3 regions of the Rhizobium sp. X9 genome follow, and region 1 is predicted to be linked to each of the others. Evidence: predicted binding sites of a transcription regulator. Region 1 holds the regulator's gene; each other region holds the start of a gene.
The links. The regulator LexA, encoded in region 1, represses DNA repair genes until DNA is damaged. The targets are predictions, from matches to a motif close to TGTTCNNNNTGTGTTCNG.
Positions count from the first base shown of each region.

Region 2: dnaE (DNA polymerase III subunit alpha) is a predicted target of LexA. The motif match lies at 3,225-3,242, and genes of this name have one in related genera.
Region 3: ruvC (crossover junction endodeoxyribonuclease RuvC) is a predicted target of LexA. The motif match lies at 2,530-2,547, and genes of this name have one in related genera.

Region 1 covers NZ_CP071311.1:1,155,281-1,160,969, forward strand. Annotated here, with positions in the region: gene JZY08_RS05605 (ComEC/Rec2 family competence protein) at 1-208, shown strand, start outside; gene JZY08_RS05610 (glutathione S-transferase family protein) at 226-903, opposite strand; gene lexA (transcriptional repressor LexA) at 1,345-2,067, opposite strand; gene JZY08_RS05620 (VOC family protein) at 2,278-3,159, shown strand; gene kdsA (3-deoxy-8-phosphooctulonate synthase) at 3,159-4,004, shown strand; gene eno (phosphopyruvate hydratase) at 4,152-5,426, shown strand.
Region 2 covers NZ_CP071311.1:1,048,057-1,053,745, reverse strand. Annotated here, with positions in the region: gene dnaE (DNA polymerase III subunit alpha) at 1-3,012, opposite strand, end outside; gene JZY08_RS05125 (ABC transporter ATP-binding protein) at 3,498-4,181, opposite strand; gene JZY08_RS05120 (lipoprotein-releasing ABC transporter permease subunit) at 4,197-5,504, opposite strand; gene proS (proline--tRNA ligase) at 5,629-5,689, opposite strand, start outside.
Region 3 covers NZ_CP071312.1:880,176-885,864, reverse strand. Annotated here, with positions in the region: gene JZY08_RS18990 (methyl-accepting chemotaxis protein) at 31-2,340, opposite strand; gene ruvC (crossover junction endodeoxyribonuclease RuvC) at 2,589-3,101, shown strand; gene ruvA (Holliday junction branch migration protein RuvA) at 3,133-3,750, shown strand; gene ruvB (Holliday junction branch migration DNA helicase RuvB) at 3,876-4,916, shown strand; gene JZY08_RS18970 (DUF2945 domain-containing protein) at 4,969-5,187, shown strand; gene JZY08_RS18965 (DinB family protein) at 5,223-5,689, shown strand, end outside.

The DNA.
Region 1 (5,689 bases):
GCTCAATCGCAACATACTGCGACGTATCGGCTCGTTGGAAATAGACTTTGCCAATATGGACCAGGCAGGGGTGGTGGGGCGGCTGCGCGCCGCAATCTCCGGAACGGACAGGCCGTGGAGCGAACATCGTTATTACGACTGGAAAAGCGGCCGTTTTGATCACGAGGTGCCGGACGCCGTCAACAGGCTGCTGGCGGCGTCAGAATGAGCCGCCAGCTTGGTTCATCAGGCCTTGGCGCGCAGATCCTCGGTCAATTGGCCGATCCCGCCGATTTCCTCTTCATGCGCCGTGTCGCGCCAGGTCTCCTTCAAACCGGCCTCATACCATTCACGCATGGCGGGCAGGGCGAGCAGCCTTTCGTAATAGCTCTTCGCTGCGGGCGAAAGATCCGCGCCGTAGGTCTGGAACCGGAATGCGACCGGGCAGAAGAAGGCGTCGACCGCCGTGAATTTAGCGCCGGCGAGATATGGTCCGCCAAATTTCGCAAGGCCTTCGCTCCAGAGCGCATCGATGCGTTTGATATCGGCCGCAAGTCCGGCATCGCCACCTTTCGGCTTTACCCTTATGCCGACAGACATGGGGTAGAGATTACGCAGCGAGGAGAAGCCCGCATGCATCTCACTGGCCGCCGAGCGTGACCAGGCTCTTGCCTGCTTGTCGCTTGCCCAGACGCCCTGATGTCTTTCGGCAAGATATTCCGCAATCGAAAGCGTTTCCCATACCTTGAAGCCTTCATCGACGAGGCAGGGAACCTTGCCGGTTGGTGAAAACGAGGCAAAGGACACGCCTTCACCGAACGGAACCAGTTTTTCATCGAAGGCGATACCAAGCGTGCGCATCAACACCCACGGCCGCAACGACCAGGAAGAATAGTTCTTGTTGGCTACATAAAGATCGTACATGGCGTATCTCCCGGATATGACGCGCATTTCTACACCTGCCGGACGTCCACGGAATATCGAAAATAATCCATGGCTCCCATAAGCCGTATTGATGAATGGCAGGGCGCAGGCATGGACGGCAGCACCCCGTCAATATCACCACTTGGAGACGGCGGAAATTCGTCACGTGACGCGATGGCGAAAATTCAATCTTGCAAAAACTTTGGCAGAAGTTCTGGCGCTGATCGCGGTCAACGGCACATGCATCGCTTCGCTATATAGACGGAAATATCGGTATGAAAATTGGATCAGTTTCTAAAAGGCGTCGATCCTGAAGGTCGCAGAGTATCGCTTCCTACCGCAAAATCATGGCCTGCTCCGGACCAGCCTTCACACTTATGCAACAGACGTCACCTTCCGATGACGCCTGCTGAAAACTGAACCACGTCCGGTCCCTTATGATCAATGATAGCGGCGGATCAGCCCAACCAGCTTGCCCTGAATCTTAACCCGGTCCGGCCCGAAGATGCGGGTTTCATAGGCTGGGTTTGCTGCCTCCAGCGCGATGGATGCGCCCTTGCGGCGGAAGCGCTTCAGTGTTGCTTCCTCGTCATCCACCAGCGCCACGACGATATCGCCCGGATTGGCGGTGTTGCCGTTGCGGATGATGACGGTATCGCCGTCGAAAATGCCGGCCTCGATCATCGAATCGCCCTTGACCTCAAGCGCGTAATGTTCGCCGGTGCCCAACATGTCCACCGGCACGGCAACATCATGGGTGTTGTTCTGGATGGCGGAAATCGGCACGCCGGCGGCGATGCGGCCCATGACCGGCACGGTGACAGCCCCGCCGAAATCATTGGCAGGCGCCTTGGGGGCAGGGGCGGGTTCCGGCGCCTTCGGTTTGCCGAGACTGCCTTCGATGACGCTCGGCGAAAAGCCGCGCTGCGGCCTTGCTCCGGGCGTATAGGCCTCAGGCAGCTTGATGACTTCCAGCGCCCTCGCCCTATTAGGTAGCCGGCGAATAAATCCGCGCTCTTCGAGGGCGGTGATCAGCCGGTGGATGCCGGATTTCGAGGCAAGATCGAGTGCGTCCTTCATTTCATCGAAGGAGGGCGGCACGCCGGACTCTTTCATTCGTTCATGAATGAAGAGAAGCAATTCCTGCTGTTTGCGCGTGAGCATGAGGAAAACACCCTTGAGAATCGTAGTGGAAGTCGCGAAACAAATACAGAACGAACACTATATGTTCCATATGTGTTCTGCAATCCCCTAAAATTTCGTGAAGCAGCTATCTGTTGTTTTGATGATTTGCCTCATTGCCCGCATTTGTGCTTTTCTTCGGTCCGAACCATTGCGGCCTGGGACTGACTACGCCGCCAGCAGGAAAAAATAATGACGAAACCCGCAAGCGTCGATCATCTCGTTCTGCCCGTGCAGGCTCTCGGAATCGCTGAAAAGCGCGTTGGCGCTCTCGGTTTCACGGTTGCACCGGAGGCTCTTCATCCCTTCGGCACGCAGAACGCCTGTGTTTTTTTCGCTGACGGAACCTATCTGGAACCGCTCGCGATTTCTAATCCGGCTAAATATAATGCCTCGGTGGAGAAGGGGGATGTGTTCACCGGCAGGGATCAGGCCTTCCGGCAGCGTGATAGACAGGAGGGTTTTTCGGCGCTCGTGGCCCGAACCGATGATGCCTTTGGCGATCATGACAGGTTTGCGATCTCAGGCCTCTCGGCAGGCGATGTCTTCGAGTTTTCGCGGCCTCTCCGGATGCCGGACGGTTCGCAGGGTGAAGCGGCGTTTCGGCTTGCTTTTGCGGCGAGCGGATCGGCTGCGGATTTCTTTTTGTTCAGTTGCCAGCGGCTACAGGCCCTGCCGGGCGACCGCACGGCGCTGGAGCGTCATGCCAACGGGGTCTCTGGCCTCAGCGAAATAGTTCTGTTTTCCGGCGGCGATGCAAAGGCGGCGCGCCTGATCGAAACGGTGTTTGGCTGTGAAGGCACGATATCTCCGGATGGTGATATGGTTTTCGTGACCGGCAATGCGCACATCAGATTGACCGGAAAACCGGCTTTCGGCGGGCATGCCGTGAGTGCTTCGGATTGGAGCGACGGCGGATTGCGCGGCGCGGGCATCGTCTTTCTGTCACACGATCTTGCCGTGACAGAAGCGGTGCTTGCTGCTAATGGCGTGTCCTGCGCAAAAGCGGGCGGCCGCCTGGTGGTGCCCGCGGCACCCGGTCAGGGCGTAACATTCGCCTTCGAGGAAAAATGATGAGCGTTACGAACAATCTCAAAGTCACCGCCGGCGATGGCGCCAGCAAGGTTTTCTTCTCCAATTCTGAGCGGTTTTCGCTGATTGCCGGCCCCTGCCAGATGGAAAGCCGGGACCATGCCTTCATGATCGCCGGTGTCCTGAAGGAGCTTTGCGACAAGCTGGGAATAGGGCTTGTCTACAAATCCTCTTTCGACAAGGCGAACCGCACCTCGCTTTCCGGCAAACGCGGCATCGGCCTTGAGAGCGCGATGCAGGTTTTCGCCGATCTCAAGAAGGAATTCGGCTTTCCGGTTCTGACCGACATTCACACCGAAGAGCAATGCGCCATCGTGTCCGAAGTGGTGGACGTGCTGCAGATCCCGGCCTTTCTCAGCCGCCAGACCGATCTTCTCGTCGCCGCCGCCAGGACCGGCCGCGTCATCAACGTCAAGAAGGGCCAGTTCCTGGCGCCCTGGGACATGAAGAACGTGCTTGCCAAGCTCAATGAGAGCGGCAATCCGAATGTACTCCTGTGCGAGCGCGGTGCGTCCTTCGGATACAACACGCTGGTTTCCGACATGCGCTCGCTGCCGATCATGGCATCGCTTGGCGCGCCGGTCGTGTTTGACGCGACCCACTCGGTGCAGCAGCCGGGCGGGCAGGGTGGCTCGACGGGCGGCCAGCGCGAATTCGTCGAGACTTTGGCGCGGGCGGCCGTTGCGGTCGGCGTGGCCGGCCTCTTCATCGAGACCCATGAGGACCCGGACAATGCACCGTCCGACGGCCCCAACATGGTCCACCTGAAGGACATGCCGAAACTGCTGGAAAAGCTTCTGGCTTTCGACGCCATCACGAAAGGCTGAGGGCTGGCCGCTGCGGTGAGCGCCGTTTGAGCCAATCGATTTTAATGGCGGGCGGGCCGTTTCCGCCGTCCGCCGTCATTGTAATTTCTTCGCCATCGTCTAAGACAGGCGACGGAAAATATCTGTTCCATTCCCAAGGGAGAGACCATGACTGCCATTACCGATATCATCGCGCGCGAAATCCTCGACAGCCGCGGCAATCCGACCGTTGAAGTCGACGTTTATCTCGAAGACGGCTCCATGGGCCGCGCTGCCGTTCCGTCCGGCGCCTCCACCGGCGCGCATGAGGCGGTTGAGCTGCGCGATGGCGGCAAGCGTTATCTCGGCAAGGGCGTGGAAAAAGCGGTTGAAGCCGTCAATACCGAAATCTTCGACGCCATCGGCGGTTTCGATGCCGAAAACCAGATCCAGATCGACCAGACGATGATTGCGCTTGACGGTACGCCGAACAAGTCACGCATCGGCGCCAACGCTATCCTCGGCGTGTCGCTCGCTGTTGCCAAGGCTGCCGCTGAAGCCTCCGGCCTGCCGCTTTACCGTTATGTCGGCGGCCCCAACGCACATCTTCTGCCGGTTCCGATGATGAACATCATCAATGGCGGCGCGCATGCCGACAACCCGATCGACTTCCAGGAATTCATGATCCTGCCGGTCGGCGCAGAAAACATCCGCGAAGCCGTGCGCATGGGTTCGGAAGTCTTCCATACGCTGAAGAAAGAACTGGCCGCGCAGGGCCATAACACCAATGTCGGCGACGAGGGCGGTTTCGCACCGGGTCTCGAAAGCGCGCCGGCAGCACTCGATTTCATCATGAAGTCGATCGAAAAGGCCGGTTACCGCCCGGGCGACGACATGTTCATCGGTCTCGACTGTGCCGCAACCGAATTCTTCAAGAACGGCAACTACGTTTATGAAGGCGAAGGCAAGACCCGTTCGCCGATCGAGCAGGCCGAATATCTGGCCGAACTCGTCGCCAAGTATCCGATCATCTCCGTCGAAGACGGCATGGCTGAAGACGACTGGGATGGCTGGAAGGCTCTGACCGATCTCGTTGGCAACAAGTGCCAGCTCGTCGGCGACGATCTCTTCGTCACCAATTCCGCACGCCTTCGCGACGGCATCAAGATGGGCGTTGCCAACTCCATTCTCGTCAAGGTCAACCAGATCGGTTCGCTCTCCGAGACGCTGGATGCGGTTGAGACGGCGCATAAGGCCGGTTACACCGCCGTCATGTCGCACCGCTCGGGTGAGACGGAAGATTCTACCATCGCCGATCTCGCAGTCGCTACCAACTGCGGTCAGATCAAGACCGGCTCGCTTGCCCGTTCGGACCGGCTCGCAAAGTACAACCAGCTGATCCGCATCGAAGAAATGCTGGGCCCGCAGGCGGCTTACGCCGGCCGTTCGATCCTGCGCGGTTAATTCCGGCAGTATTGGTTGTGATGCGGCCCGCCGCCTTGGCGGGCTCATTCAGGGGCGAGCGGTAGCATCCGCATTCCGTCACCCCGGACCCGATCCGGGGTCCAGCGCGATCAAGTCCTTGATCGCGAAAGACTCTCCCCGCAGCGCAGACGCGCTGTGGCTGGATACCGGATCAAGTCCGGCATGACGAGGGTTCTTTTGACGTCGCTGCCATTCTTAGCCCGCCCTCCGGCGGGCTTTTTTGCGCCTATTAGCCAAAGACA
Region 2 (5,689 bases), 110 kb from region 1:
CTTCACCGCCGCTGAAAAATCGGCGAAATTCTGTACCCGCAATTTCTCCAGGACCGGCCGATAGGTATCGAGCGGATGGGCGGTGAGGTAAAAGCCGAGTACCTGATATTCGCGCAGCAGCTTTTCCGAAGCGAGCCAGGGCTGGAAGGCGGGCAGCACGAGCTTTTCCGGACCGCTTGCGCCGCCTGAGCCGAACATGTCCGACTGGCCGGTGACACGGCTTTCCTGCGCGCGCTGCGAATAACCGATGATCCGGTCCAGACCGCCGATCATCTCGGCACGGTCGCGACCGAAACAATCGAAACCGCCGGCATTGATGAGGCTTTCCAACACACGCCGGTTGATCTGCTTCGGATCGATCCGCAGGCAGAAATCCTCAAGGCTCGTAAACGGCTTGTCGCCGCGAACAGTGACGATGTGCTCCACCGCCCCCTCGCCCACGCCCTTGATGGCGGCCAGCGAATAATAGATGCGGTTTTCGCCCGTCTCGAACTGGCGGAAGGAGGTTTGCACGGAAGGTGCGACGATCTCGATGCCGAGGCGGCCGGCATCCTGCCGGAAATCGTTGAGCTTATCCGTATTCGCCATATCAAGCGTCATGGAGGCCGCCAGGAACTCCACCGGATAATGCGCCTTCATATAGGCGGTCTGATAGGAAACGATGGCGTAGGCGGCTGCGTGGCTCTTGTTGAAGCCGTAATTGGCGAATTTCGCCAGAAGGTCGAAGATGGTGTCGGCCTGCGGCTTCGACACGCCGTTCTTGATGGCGCCATCAACGAAACGTTCGCGCTGCTTGTCCATCTCCTCCTTGATCTTCTTGCCCATGGCGCGGCGCAGAAGATCGGCCTCGCCGAGCGAGTAACCGGAGAGAACCTGGGCGATCTGCATCACCTGTTCCTGATAGACGATAACGCCCTGCGTTTCCTTCAAGAGATGGTCGATGGTTGGATGGATGGACTCCAGCTCCTCCTCGCCATGCTTGCGGGCATTATAGACCGGGATATTCTCCATCGGTCCCGGACGATAGAGCGCCACCAGCGCGATGATATCCTCGATGCAGTCCGGGCGCATGCCGATCAGCGCCTTGCGCATGCCGGCACTTTCCACCTGGAACACGCCGATGGTCTCCCCGCGCGACAACATCTCGTAGGTTTTTGCGTCATCCAGCGGAATTGCGGCAAGATCGACCTTGATGCCGCGCTTGGCAACAAAATCGACGGCCACCTTCAGCACCGTCAGCGTCTTCAGGCCGAGGAAGTCGAATTTGACGAGGCCGGCGCTTTCCACCCATTTCATGTTGAACTGGGTGACCGGCATGTCGGAGCGCGGATCGCGATACATCGGCACGAGCTTCGATAGCGGCCGGTCTCCGATGACGATACCGGCGGCATGGGTGGATGCGTGCCGGTAAAGCCCTTCGATCTTCTGGGCGATATCAAGCAGACGGGCGACGACCGGTTCCTTGTCCGCTTCTTCCTGCAGACGCGGTTCTTCCTCGATGGCTTTCGACAAGGGTGTCGGATTGGCCGGGTTGTTGGGCACGAGTTTGCAGATCTTGTCCACCTGCCCATAGGGCATTTCCAGCACGCGGCCAACGTCGCGCAAAGCCGCACGCGCCTGCAGCGAACCGAAGGTGATGATCTGCGCCACCTGCTCGCGGCCATATTTGCGCTGCACGTAACGGATCACCTCTTCGCGGCGATCCTGGCAGAAGTCGATATCGAAGTCGGGCATCGATACGCGTTCGGGATTGAGGAAGCGTTCGAACAGCAGCGAGAAGCGCAGGGGATCGACGTCGGTGATGGTGAGTGCATAGGCAACGAGCGAGCCGGCACCCGAACCGCGGCCGGGGCCGACCGGAATATCCTGCTGCTTGGCCCATTTGATGAAGTCGGCAACGATGAGGAAGTAACCGGGGAATTTCATGCGCGAGATGACGCCGAGCTCGAAATCCAGTCTCTCGCGATAATCCTGCTCCGTATAGCCGGGCGACATGCCGAGCGCGGCGAGCCGCTGATCCAGCCCCTCGACAGCCTGTCGACGCAACTCCTCGGTTTCGGCGTGCTCCGCAGCCTCCGGATCGTCGCTGGCGCCGGTGAAACGCGGCAGGATCGGCCCGCGTTTTTTCAGCACGTAGGAGCAGCGGAGCGCAATCTCGATGGTGTTTTCCAGCGCCTCGGGAATGTCGGCAAACAGCGCCGTCATTTCCTCGCGGCTTTTCAGATAATGGTCGGGGGTCAGGCGAAACCGGCTGTCATCGGAAACGATGGCGTTATGCGCCACCGCCATCAACGCATCATGCGCCTCGTAATCGGCCTTTGAAGGAAAGAACGCCTCATTGGTGGCGACAAGCGGAATATCGTGTTCGTAAGCAAGCCCGATCATACGCCGCTCATGGGCGCGGTCATAACCGGACTGGCGCTGCAATTCGATGTAAAGCCTGGCACCGAAGAGCGACTTCAGCGTTATCAGACGTTCTTTTGCCTGGGATGCATGCCCTTCCTTCAGGGCCATATCAACAGGACCACCCGAGGCGCCCGTCAGCACGATCAAACCGGCATTGGAGGCCTCCTCCAGCCACGCACGGGTAATGTGCACGGACTGGCCGCCGCTCTCACCTTCCAGATAAGCGCGGCTGATCAGATCCACCAGCCGCTCGTAACCTTCAGCATCGGCCGCCAGAAGCACGATGGCGGGAAGTTTTGCGAGGTGGCTGTTATGGTTGCGGCGATCATCCGCCGCATCCTGCATGTCGATCGATACCTGGCAGCCGATGATCGGCTGCAAACCTTCATCGCGCGCCTTTTCGGAAAATTCCAGGGCAACGAAAAGATTGTTGGTGTCGGTAATGGCAATGGCCGGCTGCCCGTCCGCGACGGCCTTGGACATGATTTTCTTGAGGGGTAGCGCCCCCTCAAGCAGGGAGTAAGCGGAATGGACCCGCAGATGGACGAAACCCGGCGTTTTCAGCGTTCCGTCAGAGTTTTCTCCACGCACAACCGTATCGCCCATAACATCGTCCTGTCATTCTGAATCGAGGGGACGATTTTCCGATTTCCGGCGCTCAAAGTCCACAGCCTTGCGGCCTCTATACAGGCTTCTGCGCCGGTGCGTCCTTCACAGGGCAGTGAGGATCACCGAAAAGCTGGCAACGAAGACAGCGATGGAAGCGAAAGCGGCAACGTCACGGATGAAATCAGTCATTGGTCTCTCCTTACTCGTTATGTTCCAAGTTTGTTCTCATTTCGTTCCATTGTCAACAGGGTTCTGCTGATGTTCCTCTTGCTAACGCGAGAGAATCGGCCGCGGTTCCGTTGGCGTTGTCGGCAAGTCCCTGACTCCAAAGCAAAAAACCCGGAGGCAAAAAACACCTCCGGGTTCGGAAAAATTCAGTTGTGGAAGAGCGAGCGACAGTCTGGCCGACGCAGGGTGAAGAGACTCACCGGTTCGGTACGGATCGCACCGGGCGTCGCAATGATCGCCCTATGCAGTGACGATCAGAAATCGACGATCTTCCCTTCGGCGAGCGTCACGCGACGGTCCATGCGGTTGGCAAGATCGTGATTATGGGTGGCGATCAGTGCTGCAAGACCGGACTGGCGCACCAGCGCTTCCAGCGCATCGAACACATAATGCGCGGTCTCGGGGTCGAGGTTGCCGGTCGGCTCGTCGGCAAGCAGCAGGAGCGGTGCATTGGCGACTGCGCGCGCAATGGCCACACGCTGTTGTTCACCGCCGGAAAGTTCCGCCGGGCGATGTTCGCCGCGATGGCCGACGCGCATGTAGTCGAGCAGCGCGCTGGCGCGCTTGCGGGCCTCAGCCTGCGTCAAGCCGGCGATGAGCTGCGGCATCATCACATTCTCCACCGCCGAGAATTCCGGCAGCAGGTGATGGAACTGGTAGACGAAACCGATGTCGCTGCGGCGGATCGCCGTGCGGGTTTCGTCGCCCAGCCCATTGCAGGGCGCACCGTTGATGAAGACCTCGCCGGCATCGGGATGTTCCAGAAGCCCCGCCAGATGCAGCAGCGTGGATTTGCCGGTTCCCGAGGGGGCGACAAGTGCCACCATCTCGCCGCTCTTCAGTTCAAAATCGGCCTTGCGCAGAATGGAAAGCGACGTCTCGCCCTGACCATAAGTCCTCTCGACGCCGGTAAGCCGCAGCACTGTTTTTTTTGCCATATTGCGAAGCGGTCCTTATTCGTAACGCAGGGCCTGCACCGGATCGAGCTTGGAAGCCCGCCATGCCGGAAAGATCGTTGCCAGGAAAGAAAGCGTCAGCGCCATGATGACAACGGTGATGGTCTCGCTCAAATCCATTTCAGCCGGCAGCTGGCTCAGGAAATAGAGCTGCGGATCGAACAATACCGTGCCTGATATCCAGGAGAAGAATTGCCGGATGGATTCCACGTTGAGGCAGACGATGACGCCGAGCGCCACGCCCGCGAAGGTGCCGACCGTGCCGATTGCCGCCCCGGTCATGAAGAAGATGCGCATGACCGCGCCGGAACTGGCGCCCATGGTGCGGAGAATCGCGATATCGCTGCCCTTGTCCTTCACCAGCATGATGAGGCCGGAAATGATGTTGAGCGCCGCCACCAGAACGATGAGGGTGAGGATCATGAACATGACGTTTCTTTCCACCTGCAGGGCGGAGAAGAAGGTCTGGTTTCGCTGTCTCCAGTCGGTGATATAGATCTGCCGTTCGGCCGCCTGCTCCACCAGCGGCCGGATTCCGTCGACATCGTCGGGACGGCTGACGTAAAGCTCGATGGACTGCACGATACCGTCGGCATTGAAATAAAGCTGGGCTTCCGACAAGGGCATATAGATCATCGAGGCGTCATATTCCGACATGCCAATCTCGAAGACGCCCGATATCTTGTAGGATTTGACGCGTGGATTGACACCCATCGGCGTCACATCGCCTTCCGGCGAAATGAGGGTGATATCGTCGCCCGCCGTCACGCCAAGCTGGGCGGCGAGCCGCGAGCCGACCAGAACGCCGTCTCCCGCCATGAAGCCAACGAGGTCGCCGGTCTTGATGTTGGTGGAGACTTCCTTGATCTTGTCGATATCGTCCTGACGCACACCGCGCACCAGCGCGCCGGAGCCTGCACCGCCGCGACCGGAGGCCAGGGTCTGGCCTTCCACCAGCGGCAGGGCCATGTTGACACCCGGAACGGCGGCGAATTTCTTCGCCAGCTCATCATAATTGTTGAAGGGCTGATCGATCGGCTGGACGATCATGTGGCCGTTGATGCCGAGAATGCGGGAAATCAGCTCCGTGCGGAAACCGTTCATCACCGCCATGACGATGATGAGCGTCGCAACGCCCAGCATGATGCCGACGAAGGAAAAGCCGGCGATGACGGAAATGAACGCTTCCTTGCGCCGCGATCGCAGATAGCGCCACGCCACCATGCGCTCGAAAGCGGAAAACGGCCGGGCGGTTTTTTCCCGGGCGGAAGGAGCCGCACCCTTGTCAGCCTCGGCTTTTGCCATTTCGTCTCCCTGATCTCACCTTGCAAGATCGGTCTTTTCAAAGACCGGTCCCAATCTCTGCGGCATGCGCTCTAAAACTGGAGCGGTCTTCGGATGAAGGCCGCTCCCATCTTTCCGTTCGTGCTTAGCCAAGCACCCTGTTCATTGCCGCCTCGATTGTGACGGTTTCACGTTCGCCGGTCTTG
Region 3 (5,689 bases), on a different replicon from region 1:
GGGGCCTCCGAAGAGGCCCCTTTCACTGTCTCAGCCCGCCCGCCGGAATCGCCGGGTTTCACGGTACTCCGCCGCGCGCCCGTCAGGGGCCAGCACGAATTGTCCGAGCCTGCCATCCATCTCGCCCGCTTCGGAGGCGAGGTTGTGGATGGCGGCCGTCGTTTCTTCCACCATGGCGGCGTTCTGCTGGGTCATGGTGTCGAGGCTTGTGACGGTGCTGTTGATTTCCGCCAGTGTATGCGCCTCCTCACGGGTGGATTCCATGATCTCCTCGATGCGGGAGCTGATGGTCTGCACGTGTTTGCCGATGCCGGTCAGCGAAGTGCCCGCCTTTTCGACCAGCACCACGCCAGCGGAAACCTCGTCGGTCGAGCGCTTCAGCAGGCTGGTGATTTCTTTTGCGGCCGCGGCCGAGCGCTGCGCCAGTTCGCGCACCTCCTGCGCCACGACGGCAAAGCCCCTGCCGGCGTCGCCCGCACGGGCGGCCTCGACACCCGCATTCAAGGCAAGCAGGTTCGTCTGGAAGGCGATTTCGTCGATGACGCCGATGATCTGGTTGATCTGGCGCGACGAGGTCTGGATCGCCTCCATGGCGGCGATGGTCTGTTCCATCACGCGGCTCGAGGCTGTCGCCTCGGTGCTGGCGTCGTGGGCGATCCTTGTCGCCTGTTCGGCGCGGTCGATCTGGTCGCGAACTGCTTCGGTGATTGCCTTGATGGCGCTTGCCGTCTCGGTGATGGAGGCAGCCTGACGTTCCGTGCGTTCCGCCAGCTGGTCCGCTCCCACCCGCATTTCTTCCGAGCCACCGCGAACGGCGGCGGAATTGCCGCCGATGGCCTGCATCGTTTCGCTGAGCCGGGCGAGCGCCGTATTGAAATTATGGCGCAGGCTTTCGAGATCCTCCGGGAAGACCGTGTCTATGCGATAGGCGAGATTGCCGTTCGCCAGCCGGTCCAGACCCTCATCCAGAGACCGCACGACCATTTGCAGCGTGCCGGCCTCGGCTTCGCGCTCCGCAAGATGCGCGCGTCGCGCCGTTTCGGCTTCCTCCCGCGTGCGCGATGCGGTCTCCTCCATCTCCCGCTGCAGGATGAGCTTTTCGCGGAAACTGCCGAGTGCCTGCGCCATGCGGCCAATCTCGTCGTTGCGGTTCTGATTGCCGATCTCGGCATCCAGCCTGCCAGCCGCCACTTCGCCGGTCAGCCCGGCAAGCTTTTCCAGCGGTGCGAACAGGCGCCGCGCGAAAAAGGCTGTCGCCGCGCACATGGCAGCCAGAACGCCAAGGCCGATCACGGCGAGCGTGCCGGCAATCGAGATGGAGCCCGCATTCAACTCGCTGCGCAACATGCTTTCGACGGCGAGATATTGTTCTCCGGCAAACGAGAAGGGGCGGGCATAGGCATTGGCCTCGCCATCCGGGCGGTCGATCTTGGCAATCGTCATGCCGGCCGCATTCGATGCCTGTCCATGGAAGCCGTAGATTGCCGGATCGAGGCTGATGAGCCTGTCGCCTTCCACGCCGATCACCTTGCCATCGGCAGAGATGATTGCGGATTGCTCTGAACTACCGGCGGCGACGCCTTTCGCGAGTATCTGGCTGAAGACCTCCTGCTTGACCCGGAAGAGGAGGATGCCCTTGAACGCGCCGAATTTGACAACCGGAATGCCATAATAAATGCCGGCCTCGTTCGTTGCTGCGTCGATCCGCAGACCGGAGAAACTCGTCTGCGCCACGTCGTTCACGGCTTTTTCGGCGTTGGCAGCTCCGCGGGTAAATGCAGCGCCAAGTCCACTTTCCGCCCAGGCGCCGCCCGTGACGGTTTCCCCGAAGGCCGGTCCTTTCAGATAGGAGTAATAGACCGTGCCGGCGGGATCGATGAAGAGAACATCGCTGAAGGGTGTTCCCTGCAGATAACCGCCGATATCCGTCTGGGTTTTCTCGTGGGTGGAATAATAAAAGCCGCTCGGATTTTCGGGCTTGATCAGCTTTTCCCTGTCGGTGAAGGGGTTCTCCTTGACGAAGACGCGCTGCAGTTCCGCCTTGGCGTCACCGGAGCTCTTCTGGACGGTGCCCCAGCCGCTGCGCATGGAAACGACTGCCATTTGCAGGGATTCGATCTTGGCGATGGAATCCGCCTGTGTCTTCAGCTGTTCAAGACGTTCCTGAAGCATGTCGCCACGGAAGACGAGAATGCTCTCCATGGATTTCGACGCCTGCTCTTCGAGAACGCTGCTGCTGCTTTGATAGCCAAGAAGTGTCAGAGCCCCGGTCGAGATCGCCATCAGCGCAAGGAAAATCACCAGCACTTTGGTGGATATGGAATGAAAACGGTTCAGCATGGCCGTTGCAGCCCCCAATGCCGGATCAGTTCCCGCGCCAAGCATGAATGGCGCCACCGGATGACTGATATGGCTTGAATATTATGCTGCGGATCATCATGTCCGCAGCTCCCCTTTTTTGATTTTGTGCGGGAACAATGCGGTACGCGGTTTAAGCAGAGGTAAATGCTGCACCGCAAATTTGATGAATGTTGTCGTTTTGTTCACTTATCGCTGGCAGGGTCGCAGCCGGAAAGATAAGGTAACTCATGCAAAAGACGATTCGAATCATCGGCATCGACCCCGGATTGCGGCGCACCGGATGGGGTGTCATCGAAACCCTCGGCAACAGCCTTCGGTTTGTCGCCTCCGGCACGGTGACATCGGATGGCGATATGGATCTCGCCTCCCGCCTGTGCCAGCTGCATGACGGGCTGGCCGATATCGTGCACAGCCATCAGCCCGACGAGGCAGCGGTGGAGCAGACCTTTGTCAACAAGGATGCGGTGGCCACGCTGAAACTCGGTCAGGCGCGTGGCATCGCCATGCTGGTTCCGGCACGGGCAGGATTGCCTGTTTTCGAATATGCACCGAATGCGGTCAAGAAAGCCGTCATCGGCGTCGGGCACGGCGAAAAGCAGCAAATTCACATGATGCTGAAAATCCTGATGCCGAAGGCCGAATTCAAGGGTAACGATGCGGCGGACGCGCTCGCAATCGCCATCTGCCACGCGCATAATCGCGGTGGCGACAGAATGGCGCGGCTTTTGGCGGCCGGTTGAATATTTGAAGTCTCATTGAGCGGGCGGCATCATGATCGGAAAACTTAAAGGCAGCATCGAAGAAATCGGTGCGGATTATGTGCTGGTGGATGTGCACGGCGTTTGTTACGTCGCCTATTGCTCGGCGCGCACGCTTTCGAAAATCGGCTCTGCCGGAGAAGCGGTGGTGCTCTTCATCGAAACCTATGTGCGTGAGGACCAGCTTAAGCTCTTTGGCTTTTTGTCGGCGCTTGAGCGGGAATGGTTCAATCTGCTGCAGAGCGTGCAGGGGGTCGGCTCGAAAGTGGCCTTGGCTGTCCTTTCCACCTTGTCGCCCTCCGAGCTGGCCAATGCCATTGCACTTCAGGACAAGGTGATGATTTCGCGTGCGCCCGGTGTGGGGCCAAAGGTGGCGGTGCGCCTCGTAACCGAGCTTCGCAACAAGGCGCCTGCCCTTGCGGGAGAGGCCTCCGCCTCGATAGGATTGAAGCAGGAGCTTGGCGAAGGCGTCGCATCCGCGCCTGTGGCGGATGCTGTTTCCGCACTCACCAATCTCGGCTATTCACGCGATCAGGCGGCCAGCGCAGTTGCTGCCGCATTGAAGAATGGCGGGGAGGGCGGCGACAGCGCCAAGCTCATCCGTCTCGGCCTGAAGGAGCTTTCACGATAGGCTGAACGCAGTACACATGCTGTTCGGGCGCGAATTGAATTTCGTGAAGCGCCTTGACGCGACAGTCATGATATAGCGGCGAAGACCATCTCATGAATTCGGTTTAGAACAATGGAATGCCCTGAATGAGCGATGCGGACAGACTGATTTCTGCGGACAAGCGCGGTGAGGATATCGACACCACCATGCGTCCACAGTCGCTGGACGATTTTACCGGCCAGGCGGAAGCCCGCGCCAATCTTAAGGTGTTCATCGAAGCCGCCAAGAACCGTGGCGAGGCGCTGGATCATGTGCTGTTCGTTGGCCCGCCCGGCCTCGGCAAGACCACGCTGGCGCAGATCATGGCCAAGGAGCTCGGTGTCAACTTCAAGTCGACATCCGGCCCGGTCATCGCCAAGGCGGGTGATCTTGCCGCACTTCTGACCAACCTTGAGGAGCGCGACGTGCTCTTCATCGATGAAATCCACCGTCTCAACCCGGCGGTGGAAGAAATCCTCTATCCGGCAATGGAGGATTTCCAGCTCGATCTCATCATCGGTGAGGGGCCGGCGGCCCGCTCGGTGAAGATCGATCTCTCCAAATTCACCCTTGTCGCCGCGACGACCCGTCTTGGCCTGTTGACGACGCCGCTGCGCGACCGTTTCGGAATTCCCGTCCGGCTGGCCTTCTACACTGTCGATGAGCTGGAGCTCATCGTTCGACGCGGTGCGCGGCTGATGGGGCTTAACATGACCGACGAGGGCGCGCGCGAGGTGGCACGGCGCGCACGCGGCACGCCGCGTATCGCGGGGCGGCTTTTGCGCCGTGTGCGCGATTTCGCCGAGGTGGCGCGGGCCGAAGCCGTCACGCGCGAGATCGCCGATGAGGCTTTGACGCGACTGCTGGTCGACAAAATGGGTCTCGACCAGCTGGACATGCGCTATTTGACTATGATCGCGGTCAATTTCGGCGGTGGTCCGGTCGGGATAGAAACCATCGCCGCCGGCCTGTCGGAGCCGCGTGATGCGATCGAGGACATTATTGAACCATATATGATCCAGCAGGGTTTCATCCAGCGCACGCCACGCGGCCGCATTCTGACCGGGACGGCCTGGAAACATCTGGGAATGCAGCCGCCCAAGGATCTTGAGGCGGCGCAGTTCCGGCTGACGCTGGAGGAGGATTGAGGGAACAAGCCCGGCGTGCCGGCATTTGATCGTCTTTGGCACGGAGATGATCATGTTGGTGTATCGCAAGGGCACGAAGGTCCGGTGGAACTGGGGCAGTGGTACCGGTGAAGGTAAAATCGTCGAGACTTTCACGGATGATGTCGAACGCAGCATCGCCGGCTCCAGAATAAAGCGGAAGGCGAACAGGCAGGAGCCTGCCTATCTGATCGAACAGGAAGACGGCGCCAGGGTTCTGAAAAGCAGATCGGAGCTTGAACGCGTCGATTGAAAACGCCGATATTCGACGTCAATGGAGGAATCCATATGCCTTACGATCCACTGCGAATCTTCCGCAAACTCGCGCGCAACAACCGGCTGGCCAATTTGCGGCTGCACCAAGCCTGTCTTCAGCTTTCGCAGGAGGAGTTTATCGCTCGTCGTGTCAGCTTCTTTCCAACGCTCCGCGCCACGCTGAACCACATCTACACCGTCGACCGATTCTATATCGATGCCCTCCAGGGCGGGACGCTCGGTCTGGCTGCCTTTGCCACAGAGGAGCCCTTCGCCACGATGCCGGCGCTGCGGAGCGCCCAGATGGAACTGGACGAGGTGCTGATCGCCTTTGTCGGCGGGCTCGATGAAGACGGCCTTGCCGCAACCGTCAATATCCATCGCGGCACGCGCATCCAGCAGGATCGCTGCGACGATATTCTGTCCCATCTCTTCCAGCATCAGACGCATCATCGCGGGCAGGCGCATGCCATGTTGTCCGGCGCCACGATCAAGCCGCC